Regions from separate parts of the Clostridium algidicarnis genome, predicted to be linked through region 3. Evidence: riboswitches for the same ligand, from Rfam matches in the RefSeq annotation. Region 3 holds a riboswitch; each other region holds the start of a gene.
What was found. Region 3 has a riboswitch for cobalamin ahead of BV55_RS0108885 (FecCD family ABC transporter permease). Riboswitches for the same ligand answer to the same signal wherever they lie in the genome.
Positions count from the first base shown of each region.

Region 1: linked by a shared signal. The riboswitch ahead of BV55_RS0108330 (Ig-like domain-containing protein) and the one ahead of BV55_RS0108885 (FecCD family ABC transporter permease) in region 3 are both predicted to bind cobalamin.
Region 2: linked by a shared signal. The riboswitch ahead of BV55_RS0114485 (anaerobic ribonucleoside triphosphate reductase) and the one ahead of BV55_RS0108885 (FecCD family ABC transporter permease) in region 3 are both predicted to bind cobalamin.

Region 1 covers NZ_JNLN01000001.1:1,707,337-1,711,880, reverse strand. The annotation lists gene BV55_RS0108330 (Ig-like domain-containing protein) at 1-2,268, opposite strand, end outside; cobalamin riboswitch at 2,591-2,777, opposite strand; gene proC (pyrroline-5-carboxylate reductase) at 3,012-3,824, opposite strand; gene hypD (trans-4-hydroxy-L-proline dehydratase) at 3,858-4,544, opposite strand, start outside.
Region 2 covers NZ_JNLN01000001.1:3,016,638-3,021,181, forward strand. The annotation lists gene nrdG (anaerobic ribonucleoside-triphosphate reductase activating protein) at 343-852, opposite strand; gene BV55_RS0114485 (anaerobic ribonucleoside triphosphate reductase) at 888-3,197, opposite strand; cobalamin riboswitch at 3,383-3,560, opposite strand; gene BV55_RS15460 (DUF1294 domain-containing protein) at 3,759-4,061, shown strand; gene BV55_RS14975 (HAMP domain-containing sensor histidine kinase) at 4,239-4,544, opposite strand, start outside.
Region 3 covers NZ_JNLN01000001.1:1,858,800-1,863,343, forward strand. The annotation lists gene BV55_RS0108875 (hypothetical protein) at 40-516, shown strand; gene pssA (CDP-diacylglycerol--serine O-phosphatidyltransferase) at 533-1,045, opposite strand; cobalamin riboswitch at 1,256-1,426, shown strand; gene BV55_RS0108885 (FecCD family ABC transporter permease) at 1,654-2,646, shown strand; gene BV55_RS0108890 (ABC transporter ATP-binding protein) at 2,643-3,437, shown strand; gene BV55_RS0108895 (ABC transporter substrate-binding protein) at 3,467-4,507, shown strand.

The sequences.
Region 1 (4,544 bases), 150 kb from region 3:
ATGTGACGTAGCTACCATTTCATATGCTCCACCTTCAAACTTTGCAAAGCCACCATATTTATTATTACCTCTTGGTGCTGCCTTAAATTTCAAAAGTGCATCTAGCATACTTTTATCTTTAATCCATTCCTTAGAAAGAGGATTTATATTATTCGCAACTAAGCCCTGAATTACTATAGCTAAAGCCCTTGATTTATTACCTGATTCAAAGGTTCCGTCAGGTTTTTGCGAAGCTTTCATTGTAGTAATAATTGTACTTATAGCATTATCAACCCCTTTAATTTCAGGGTGAGAAGCTAATGCTATAAGGGCCATACCATTAGACTCTATATTGCTATAGGTATTACTTGTATTTTTATTATTAAGTATTAAATCTATTAATGCATTAATAGCAAGTTCTTTATCATAATCAGCTTTTGCAGTTTCTAAAGCTATTATAGAATATGCTAGTATAGCAGGCGCATCAATATCTAATTCTTCATTCATTATGAATTGGCCTTGAAACTTTCCAACTTCTTTTCTTTGGGATTTAACTAGCGATTTTATATAATCTTTCCCTTTATAAGCTTTAGGATCTTTCCCTGAACCAACCAATGCCAATATATTTTGAGCATATATCAACGAAGATTCTCCTATTTTTATATAAACCTTGTCTAATATCTTTTGATCTACATTAACCTTACTTAAGGCAATTGGAACCATAGATTCTACAGTTTCCATTTCATAAAACTTCTTTAAATTTTCGATTTCATTTTTTATTTTTGCCTTATCTTCCACACTTATGTCTTCTAATGAACTAGGCTTTTTAATATTAAAGCTTTTTGCTATCTTTATATTCTGATCATTATCTAGTTGTGCAAATACTGTTATAATACCTTCTTTGCGTGCTTTTAAAAATCCATCGTTATCAATTGAAGCTAGCTTTTTATTATCCACACTCCAAATCAAATTTGCATTTTTAATATCTTCGCCATCCTGGTCTTTTACCATAGATTTTAAAGGTATGCTATCTCCAATTTCTATAGATTCTTCAGTATTTAATATTTCTATAGATTTTGCTACAGGAGAATACACACTTATACTTATATCACTACTTATATCTTCATTCCCTTTTATCAAAGCATGAACATTAGTTGTTCCGTGAATTTTAGCTTTTAATATACCTTTTTCGTCTATGGATGCAATATTTTCATCATCTATAGTCCATATAATTTCATTACCTTGTACTATATCTTTATCTTTATCTAAAATCTTTGTTTCTAAAGATAGAGTTTTACCTTCTTTAATAGAAGTATTAGCTGCTACTATCTCTATAGAATTCGCTTCTTTTTGTTCTTGCTTTACTGTCTTATATGCTGACTTGCCCGTTTCCATACTCTTTAAAGCTAGTATTGAAAGAGATGTGGCTTCATTTTCTGAAACTTTTCTATAAGTACTATTGAATATAAACTTGTCTTCTTCTTTAAAAGATAATAGAGCTGTTAAAAGATTTGTACCATCTTTAACCCATTCATCCTCTAGTGGATTTTCCCCAAGTGCTACAAGGGCATGTATTACCATAGCTGTAGCTACTGCATTTCCTTCTGAATCTGAATCATCATCTGCTAAAGAATTAATTGAAAAACTACCATCATAAAGCTGTTCACTTTTTAAATATTCCTTTAACTCTTCAATTAACGCATTAACACCTTCTACATCTTTATGTGAAGATAAAGCAATTATTGCAAGAGATGTTTTTACAACATTGTCATCAAAACTCTTACCTTCTTCAGATTCTTTTGCAAAGCTCATTAATAACTTAACTGCTGATACTTTATTATATTCAGCCTTAGTCATGTCCATTGCAATAATGGCATTTGCCATATTTTCAGGATATGAATCTTCCTGCTCATTATTTACTACAAAAAGTCCACTTTCTGTTTGTCCATCTAAGACTTCTTTTACATAATTTTTGCCTTCATAATCTTCAGGATTCTTACCTGCTGCAACTAAATTTATAATATTCTTTGGATAAGTTTTAAGACTCTTATATTCATAAATATTTATTTTATTTGAATCTATATTTTCCCCTAATAAATTTAAGGCTAATGTATCATTATCTTCATACTTTGAAAGTGACTTTATATTACCTTTTGTTGTTTCTATAGCTTCTTCTATTAAATCTTCCTTGTCTTCTGCCAAAGCTTTAACCGGAACATATGATATGATATTTAAAAGTATAGAAAAAATTAAAACGATACTTAAAGATTGGAATTTATTTCTTTTCATACTAACACCCTTTCTTTGTTTAAGATTAAAACGATTTTTTAATTTCAGTTTTTAATACCTCCTTATTAGATAAACTCATTTACCTAAATTTATGTTATTTATATAAAAGGTCCTAGTTAAAAGCAAAATGCACCTATCACTTAGCTTTTCACTGTGAATAGGTGCATTAAAATTATTCTATAATAATAAAAAACCTTAGCTTTAAAGGCTAAGGTTTAACTAATATATACAAACCCTATATAAATATACTTATAGTATAATAGTAAACTTATATAGAAATCTTAATATCTTGTGTTAAACCTTTAATCGGAAGGCCCCTACTACACTTTCAACTAGTTAGATGTCCTGACTTATGGTTCATAGCATCCTTCCGCCTTCCCAGAAAAATAAATTCCAGTGACTTTATAATAACATTGAAGTAGCTCCCCAAATACAGTGGCCGTACCGTCCAGGATTTTAACCTGGTTCCCTTTTAACTTATATAATCTTATAAATTCGTAGTTGATTTAGTCTTATTTAATTTTCTATATCTATTTTAATATATTTAATAGTTTATTCAAAACTTGTTAACTTTTATATAAGCAATCTAGCTCCTTGCTATAAGGTCTAACTTCTATTTACTCTTTATATATTAACAATATATTAACGACTTTAAAAAAACTCCCAAAGGAGTTTTTTTTAAGTTATATAAACAAGATTCTAAACTTCTAACAGCATCTTAATTATTTCCATAAATGCATACCTTATTTTAAATTAGACATCTCAATAGACTTTTTAGTACAGTTTCTCATAGCTGAAATAACTGCTGTTCTTAGTCCCTTTTCTTCAAGAGTTGCTACAGCCTCTATGGTTGTGCCACCTGGAGAACAAACCATATCTTTTAAAGCTCCTGGATGCATCCCTGTTTCTAATACCATTTTTGCAGACCCGTATACTGCTTGAGCTGCGAACTTATAAGCTTGGTTCCTTGGCATGCCATCTAATACTGCAGCATCCGCCATAGCCTCTATAAACATATACACATAAGCTGGCGCTGATCCACTTACAGCGGTTACCACATCCATTAATTTTTCACCAACTATTTCTGCTTTCCCAAAGCTTTCAAATATAGTAACCATATACTCTAATTCTTCTTTAGTTACCATGTCATTAGGACATATTGCAGACATACCTTCTCCAACAAGTGCTGGAGTATTAGGCATTACTCTAATTACCTTTAACTTTCTCCCAAATGTTTCTTCTGTGCCCTTAATATCTTTTCCCGCTGCAATAGTTACAATTATTACATCTTCTTTTACTACATCTTTTATTTGATTAATTATCACCTTGTATAAATTTGGTTTTACGGATAATATTAATATATCTGAAATTTTAGCAACCTCATTATTATCAGTAGTTGTATTAATATTATACTTTTCTTTAGCTGCGTTTAAACTTTTCTCATTTAAATCTCCAACTATTATGCTATCTGAAGAAACTATATTACTTTTAATAATTCCTCCCACCATAGCAAGTCCCATGTTTCCACATCCTATAAATCCTATTGTCTTTTTCATAATTACATCCCCTTATATTTTAACAGAGCTACACTATGCAAAGGTTTGTTCAGTTCTGTCAATTATTTCATTTTGTAATACCTTATCAAGATTATTGAAATAGTCACTGTATCCTGCAACTCGTACTATAAGATTTTTGTATTCATCAGGGCTTTTTTGTGCCTCTATTAGTACTTCTTTGTTCACTACATTAAATTGAATATGGTGTCCATCTAATTTAAAGTATGACCTTACTAAATCTGCCATATTATTAAGACCCTTTTCTCCCTCTACAACGGATGGTGTAAACTTTTGATTTAACAAAGTTCCACCTGTTTTTAGATGATCCATCTTAGCTGCTGATTTAATAACTGCTGTAGGCCCTTTTAAGTCTGCCCCTTTTTCTGGTGAAATCCCTTCTGAAAGTGGAACATAAGCCTTTCTTCCATTTGAAGTTGCTCCTATAACCGATCCAAAATAAACATGGCATGTAGTTGGGAGCATATTTATTTTAAACACTCCACCCTTACCATTTTTCCTACCATCTACTTCTTTAAAGAATGCTTCAAATATCTCCTTCATTACGTCATCTGCATAGTCATCATCATTTCCGTACTTAGGAGTTCTGTCTTTTAAAAGTTTTAACACATCTTCATGGCCCTCAAAATTATCCTTTAATGTTTCAGCCAATTCATCCATAGTTATATTCTTTTTATCAAATACTTGATACTTTATAGCTGT
Region 2 (4,544 bases), 1.2 Mb from region 3:
CTATGTATCTAAAAATGTTAAGTATAATCTAGCCTTTGATATATTATGTTATATCAAAAATACCTTTAAGATATTCCGTAAAGTATTATATCAATAATAATATAAATTGTCTACATATATTTCATTAAAATAAATTATATGTAGACAATCTAAAATACATAATATTATATTTTTTAATAAAAGATTTATCTGATGGCTACCATCCGTAACACCCCTATCCTCTTCAAGGTGGAGGATGACGGCTGCTACGCCCCTGGATAAGTTCTTCTAAGACTCAGATGGAGAGATGTATTCCTTACAAGCAAACTCCACGTGAGTCTAAGAATCACTTGATAATTTTAGTTAAATATCTGCTATTTGTATAATATCTTTTTGAAAAGTTTTTTTAACATCTATTATACGCTGATTTTCCGATCCCCTATATTTTAATAGCATATTCTTTTTAGATAATTCAAATCTTCCATCTATAAGTATATCTATTTTCTCTAGAAACTCTAACCACTTATTTTTTTCATCACTATAACTTACTATATATTCATAAGTATATCCTGTATATGAAATTATATTATAGCCTTCTTTTTTAGCCCTTTTTGAAAGTTCAGTGAAAGCATTTGCCTGTTCAAAAGGCTCTCCTCCGCTTAATGTTACTCCATCTAAAAGCGGATTGTTTCTCATTTCATTTAATATTTCTTCTATATCTATAAAACTTCCTCCATTAAATGAATGAGTATGTGGATTGTGACAGCCCTCACAATTATGTGGGCAACCTTGAGCAAACACTACAAGTCTTATTCCTGGTCCATCTACAATAGATTCTTTTATTATGCCTGCAACCCTTAATTTAGTATCCATATAGAATCCCCCTATAAAATAAGTTGTTAATTTCTTTATAAATGCTTAACTCTATCTCTTTCTTCTGCTTTTTTTGCATCATTAAATCTATCTAAAGTACCTACAAGATATCCTGTTATTCTACGAATACGTTGGAATTTTACATCTTCTTCTTTTCTACCACATCCCGGGCACTGTTCCCCTATTATACCTGAATATCCGCAGACTGGATCTCTATCTAAAGGGTGATTTATAGAACCATATCCTACACCACACTCTTTCATAGTTCTAATTACCTTTTCAAAGGCTTGAAGATTCTGACTTGGATCACCATCTAACTCTACATAAGTTATATGTCCTCCATTTGTAAGTTCATGATAAGGTGCTTCTATTTTTATCTTATTAAATGCTCCTATTTCATAATAAACTGGAACATGAAAACTATTAGTATAGTACTCCCTATCCGTAACTCCTTCAATTGATCCATATATTTCTCTATCAAGTTTTACAAAACGGCCAGCAGTACCTTCAGCAGGAGTTCCTATAATAGAAAAATTAAGCTTATATTTTTCTGTTGCAAGGTCCATAGCATTTCTCATGTATGAAATAATTTCAAGTCCTAACTTTTGGGCATCCTTTGACTCTCCGTGATGACTTCCTGTTAATGCTTTAAGGCATTCACCAAGTCCTATAAATCCTGCAGATAAAGTTCCATGCTTAAGTACTTCTCCTACTTCATCTTCCCAGGATAACTTATCTGAATCTATCCAGACTCCCTGTCCCATAAGAAAAGGAAAATTCTTAACCTTTTTCTTTGATTGAATCTCAAATCTTTCTTTTAATTGATCTATAACAATATCCATTTCTTTATCAAGCTCTTCAAAAAACTTTTCTATATTTTTATTGCTTTTCAAAGCTATTCTTGGAAGATTTATGGTTGTAAAGCTAAGATTGCCCCTTCCATAAACTACTTCTTTTGACTTATCATTAATATTACTCATAACTCTTGTTCTACATCCCATATATGCTATTTCTGTATTAGGATTTCCTTCTTTGTAATATTTAAGATTAAAAGGAGCATCTATAAATGAATAATTGGGAAATAGCCTTTTTGCACTAACTCTAAAAGAAAGTTTAAATAAATCATAATTAGGATCACCTTCATTATAATTTACCCCTTCCTTAACTTTAAATATTTGAATAGGGAATATTGGCGTCTCACCATTTCCAAGTCCTCTTTCAGTAGCTAAAAGAAGATTTTTAACTACCATTCTTCCTTCCGCCGAAGTATCAGTTCCATAGTTTACAGAACTGAATGGAACCTGGGCCCCTGCACGGCTATGCATGGTATTTAAATTATGTATAAAAGCCTCCATTGCTTGATATGTGCATCTATCTGTTTCACTATTTGCCTTTCTTTTAGCAAATTCTTGAACCTTTTCTACTATACTATTATCATCTATATATTTACATAAATATTCTTTTTCAATTTTTATATATTTTTCATCATTTTCTAGAGAAGGCATAAGATCATAATCTTCTTTAATCTCTTGGAATATATTCTCAGTAAAATCTAATATATCTTCTTTTTCTGTTAATAGTTCTAAAGCATTTACAATATTTTTTCTATATAATTTCACATAGGTCTTCCTTACACCAATAGCTAACCCATAATCAAAATTTGGAATACTTTGGCCTCCATGCTGGTCATTTTGATTAGATTGAATAGCAATACAGGCTAAAGCAGAATAACTTTGAATATCCTTAGGTTCTCTTAAGTATCCATGTCCTGTGCTAAATCCATCTTTAAATAACTTAATAATATCTATCTGACAACAAGTAGTAGTAAGTGTTAAAAAATCTAAGTCATGTATGTGAATATCTCCATCCTTATGAGCTCTTGAATGCTTAGGATTTAAAACAAACATCTCATTAAATTCCTTAGCACCTTCTGAACCATATTTAAGCATAGTCCCCATGGCAGTATTTCCATCTATGTTAGCATTTTCACGTTTTATGTCATTGTCTTCTGCTTGTTTAAATGTTAAATCCTCATATACCTTCATAAGCCTTGTATTCATTTCTCTAACCCTTGTTCTTTCAGCTCTGTACAATATATAAGCTTTGGCAGTTTTTGCATATTCATTTTCTATAAGAACTTTTTCAACTATATCTTGTATCTCCTCAACAGTTGGAATATTTATTTCGTCTTCTTCTAGTAAATTCGCTACTTTTTTAGCTAAATCAAACGCTATATCATAATCATATTCATTTATAGATTTAGTGGCCTTAATCATGGCATTCGTAATCTTCTCCATATTAAAAGCTACTTCTCTACCATCTCTTTTTTTAATCTTTGTAATCATAAACATTACTTCCTTCCATAAAAAGCTTTGCTTTCTTTTTTAAACAATAACTTTTCCATCATAAAACATTTTCTAGTTTAAATCAATAGAATTAAATTAAAAAATCCTTCTGCAAATGTAGGCAGAAGGATAATAGCTAAAATTTAGATTTTAACTACCTCACCCCTCTATACTTCGTAGAGTAAACAGTGATTACAATATAGGCAGGTCTTCTGACTTTGGCTCATCAACATCTGCCCCTTCCCGATAAATCAGTGGTAATGGCAAACCTCTCTCCAGTACAGCGGCGAGACCGTTTAGGATTTTAACCTAATTCCCTTTTAAGCTACAATGTTTGTAGCCACCTATATAATTCAATATCTAGTTAATAAAATCTTATCACACACTATATATTGTGTCAATGAAGATATTTTTTATTGATTTAATTATTAAATTAGCTTTATCACAGTATTTTTAACATTTAAATTAAGGTTCTACAGGCCATTATAAAGGTTTCCACTTTACTTTTTATATTCTTTCAACTAATGATATAATTAATTAGATATACTAAAAATTTATGATATGGGGCTGATTATTATTTACAAACTTATTTTGTTTTACTTTATACTTTTAAATATCTTAGGATTTTTATCTATGTACATAGATAAATCAAGATCCAAAAAATCTCAGTGGCGAATAAGCGAAAGCACCTTAATTATTATAGCTGTTTTGGGAGGCAGTATTGGTTCTTATTTAGGCATGAAAAAGTTTAGACACAAAACCAAACACTCTAAGTTTAAATATGGCATACCTTTTATTATCTTTATTCAAATAATAATTATATTTTTAATTTTCAATAAAGATCTTTTGTCACTACTAAAATAATAGTTCTAATAAAATTACTTATTTGTAAAAATAAGTAATGCAAAAAGAGGAGAACTATCTCCTCTTTTTAGTAATATAATCATACTTAAGTACTAGTGAATTATTATCTTTAGATTAAGTTCATTTATCTGGAAGTGTTAATAATGATAACTCTCTATAATGATTAGCTTAACTATATTAAATCTTGGGAAATTCTATAATCACTTTAAATAAGTCTCCATCTACGCTAACTCTAAAATCTCCCCCTTGAAGCTTTGTTAAATTATTTGAAATAGCAAGGCCTAGTCCAGATCCTTCAGTATTTCTAGATTGATCTCCTCTTTTAAATCTTTCTAGTATCTCATCTTCATTAAAATCTATTTCAAAAGCTGATATATTTTTTATAGTTATAACTACTTTATTATCTATATCTTCTATATTAATATAAACTCTTGTATTTTCTAATGAATATTTTAAAGCATTACTAATTTGATTTTCTAATAT
Region 3 (4,544 bases):
ATATATTTATATAAGAGTATTTAAAAAGCAGGTGGTATATTGGGTAATAGATCTTTAATAGAAAGCCATTATGCAGATATGAATAACTTGGTAGATATACTTTGTAAGCTTGTAACATCCTATAGAGCAATGGTGGGTGGAGCTCATGAACTAAATGGAGTTGCATTAGTAGAAAAGAAGCAAATAAAAGAGGCTTTGAAAACTGCTGATGAATTAAATGATTTAATTAGAAATATAATTGATACATTAGAATGTTGTGAGGACTGCTACCTTGATTATTGTAGGATTAAATCTCAAGTATTGAAAAGTAAAATTAATACACAGTATATTTTAGATGAGATAGATGATAATTATGAGTATAAATATAATAATGAGGGGATGGGAAAAGTAAGATTTCCGGAACTTCGTTTAAAAGGTAGTGGTGGCAAGGCTACAGAAAAAGATGAAAAAAGAAATGAAAAGGGAACAGAAAAGGCAAATCAAAAAAAAGATATTACTAACACTAAAGAAGAGTAGTAATATCTTTTTTACATTATATTTTCTTTATTTTTATATTACTTATCATTAAATAAGATAATATAGACATTAAAAGTGTTGGTAAAATAAAATTTATTTCACCTTTTAAAGTTAAAAGACCAAATAGGGCCATAATACAACCTGCGGCTGTAATAGGTATACCTGAAAAGAATCCTTTAAACTCTACAGAATTAAATTTAGCGAGTCTATATGCACCGCAAATTGGGAATATTATTAATATAGCATATCCTAAGATACCTAAATCAATAAAATTATACATATTATATGCTAACATAGAAGGCGCTACTCCAAAAGATACAAGATCTGATAAAGAATCTAGTTGTTTACCAAGATCACTAGATACATCAAGCATTCTAGCTATTGTACCATCATACCTGTCTATTAAACCTGCAATGATTATGAATATACAGGCTAATTTATAGTCACCTCTAAAATTCATTAATAAGGACATGATACCAAAACCTAAATTTGCAAAAGTAAACAAATTAGGCAAAAAACTTTTTTTCACTATTAATCCTCCCCTAAAAACTTATATGAATACATAATAATTATAGCTTAAATCTTTCTTTTTGGCTATAATTTTTGTAAGATGTAAGGATTTGATACAAATCATTATAAATCAACGGAAAACATTCCTAAAAACTTTTCAAGTTCAAACCTTTGATCTTTGTTTGGTTAGATTGACTTTATATTTGTATGACATTATAATAATAGTTATGTGAATATTGGAAATATGGGTGCATTTACGTTAAAAGGGAAGTTAGGTGAAAATCCTACGCAGAGCCGCTACTGTAATTGTCCTATACACAAAACATATGCCACTGAATTATTTGGGAAGGCGTTTTGTGTGGACATAAGTCAGGAAACCTGCCTATATTAGTTGTACAATACTCTTCGAATTTAAGAGTGTGCAAAAATAGATGATTATAGTTAATAATACTATCGCAGTATTTCTAACTATATTTGCATTGTTATAACTAATTTAATGCGCCTTTTATTTCCATGCCAGTTTTGGTATGGTTTTTTTATTTTCCATTTATACTTGTAAAAATAATAACACTATATTTATAAGTTAGGGGCTGTATATTCATTAAATATTTTAGATAAGGAGGTTTTATGAATATTAAGAATAGAAATAAATTTATTATTTTGGTTATCTTGTTAGTTATCTTTATAATTAGTCTATTTCTAAGTGTTGGTATAGGAGCTATAAAAGTAAGTCCAAAAGAAATAATTCGAGCCCTTACGGATAAAAATGGAACAGTTCACTATCATATTATTTGGAATATTCGATTGCCAAGAACAATTATATCCGTACTAGTAGGTATTTCGCTTTCTTTATCAGGGACAATTATTCAAGGTGTTATGCGAAATTCATTAGCTAGCCCAAGTATAATTGGGGTATCTTCAGGTGCTGGGTTTGCAGCATTGACAATACTAATCTTATTCCCCGAGTATTACAACTTAGTCCCTTTGGGAGCATTTGTAGGAGCATTTGTAGTAACTATGTTGATTTATGGACTAGCATGGAAAGATGGATTGGTACCCAATAGATTAATTTTAGCAGGAGTTGCAGTGAATTCTTTGTTAGGTGCAGGGAATAATGCTCTACTAACCTTTTTTCCTGATAGGGTTTCTGGAGTTATAAACTTTATGGTGGGAGGGCTTAATGGGGTAACTTGGGCAAATGTACATAGCATATTACCATATGTGATAGTAGGTGTTATAATTTCCTTAATACTATCGGACAAGCTTAATATTCTAGTTTTAGGGGATGAAGTAGCTACGGGATTAGGTGTCAGTGTGGAAATGATAAGATTTATATTTATAATCTTATCCTCATTACTTGCTGGTAGTGCAGTAAGTGTAGTTGGTTTACTAGGGTTTGTAGGCTTAATTGTACCACATATTTCTCGGTTAATTATTGGATCTGATTATAGATTTTTATTTCCTGCAGCAATTTTATTAGGAGCTATTATTGTGCTCATATGTGATTTGATTTCTAGAGTATTGTTTGCTCCTATTGAAATACCTGTAGGAATAATAATGTCAGCATTAGGTGCACCTTTCTTCTTGTATTTACTTAGGTCAAAGGAGGCTAAGCAATGATTTCACTAGAAGCGAAGAACATTAATGTGTGTTATGGAAAAAAGACAATTATTAAGAATTTGGACTTTAAAGTTCAAAAGGGAGATATAGTAACAATAGTTGGTCCTAATGGTTCAGGGAAATCTACACTTATAAAAGCTTTATCTAGACTTATAAAGATAACTAGTGGTGATGTAGAACTATATGGTAAAGACATATACAAATTTAATACTAAAAAGATTGCACAAGAGATGGCAATATTACCTCAAATAAGAAATATTAATACGGATTTAACCGTTGAAAATCTTGTATCTTATGGAAGACAGCCTCATTTGAAATTTGGAAAGAGAATAGGTAAGGATGATGAGAAAATAGTTGAATGGGCTATGAAAAAGACGAGAATATATAATTTAAAAGATAGATGTGTGTCTACACTTTCAGGAGGGGAAAGGCAAAGAGCTTGGATTTCTATGGCTTTAGCTCAAAAGCCTAGTATTCTAATATTAGATGAGCCTACAACCTTTTTAGATATATCTTATCAACTAGAAGTTCTTGAGATAGTTAAAGAACTAAATAAATCTCTTAATATTACTGTTATTATGGTACTTCATGATTTAAATCAAGCAATTAGATATTCAGATAATATATATGTTTTAAAACAGGGGGAAGTTTGTAATTTTGGAAAGCCTAATAAAGTAATGACTTTAAGCTTAATAAAAGAAGTATTTTCTATTGATGCTAATATTTATCAAGATGAAATAAATAACTGTCCCTATATAATTCCACAGAGATTGTGTGATTTAGATACATAAATGAAATAAATAAAATGGAGGAATGTAAGATGAAAAAATTTAAAATCATGTCATCATTTATTGCAATAGCTATGACCCTAGTTTTATTAGTAGGGTGTTCTGGGAATACTACTTCTAAAGAAAATAATGGAGTAGAAAAAACTAATGGAGAGGTTGGAAGTGATTCGGCATATAAGGATTCATTGGATAAATATGGTATAGTTGACAACGGAGATAGTATAACTTTTGTTGACAGTAGAAATAAAGAAGTAACAATTAAAAAAAATCCTACAAAAGTTGTCTGTGCTTATAATTCTTATCTAGACCTTTGGTATAAACTGGGCGGAAAAGTCATAGGTCGCGTAGAAGAATCGGATGAGAAACCAGTACTTGAAAGTAAAGATGCAACAATTGTAGGGACACCAGGTAATCCTAGTGCTGAGACTATTATTTCTTTACAACCTGATTTAGTAATTCTCTCAAATGCATTTTCAACTCATGTAAAATTGTCAACTGTATTAGAAGAAAGTGATGTACCAGTTTTATGTATGGAAATTGATAATAAAAATGATTATATGAAGTTAATTAGAATCTATACAGCTCTTTTAGAAAGAGAAGATAGTTATGAAAAATATGCTACAGATATAAAAAGTGAAATTGATAACATAATCTCAAAGGTTCCTCAAGGTGAAAAACCTAGAGTAATGCTTATGATGTGTACAGCAAAGGGGACAAAAATTAAAGATTCTAATAGTATAAATGGGGAGATTTTAAAAGACTTAAATGCTGAAATTATTGGTGATAATATAGTAAAAGGTAAGGGTGCTGTAGATTTTAGTATGGAGGTACTATTAGAGGAAAATCCAGATTTTATATTTGTTACGGAAATGGGATCTGATACAGAAAAGATAAAGCGCAAAAGAATGGAAGATTTAGAAACTAGTGAAGTGTGGTCTTCTTTAACAGCAGTTAAGGAAGGAAAATATATCATATTACCAAAGGATTTATACACATACAAACCTAATGATAGATATTTAGAAGCATATGAAATGATATTCCAATATCTATATCCGAAAGTGTCTGAAAAATAGGATGAAACAGGGTGTATCATTTTAATTATGATACACC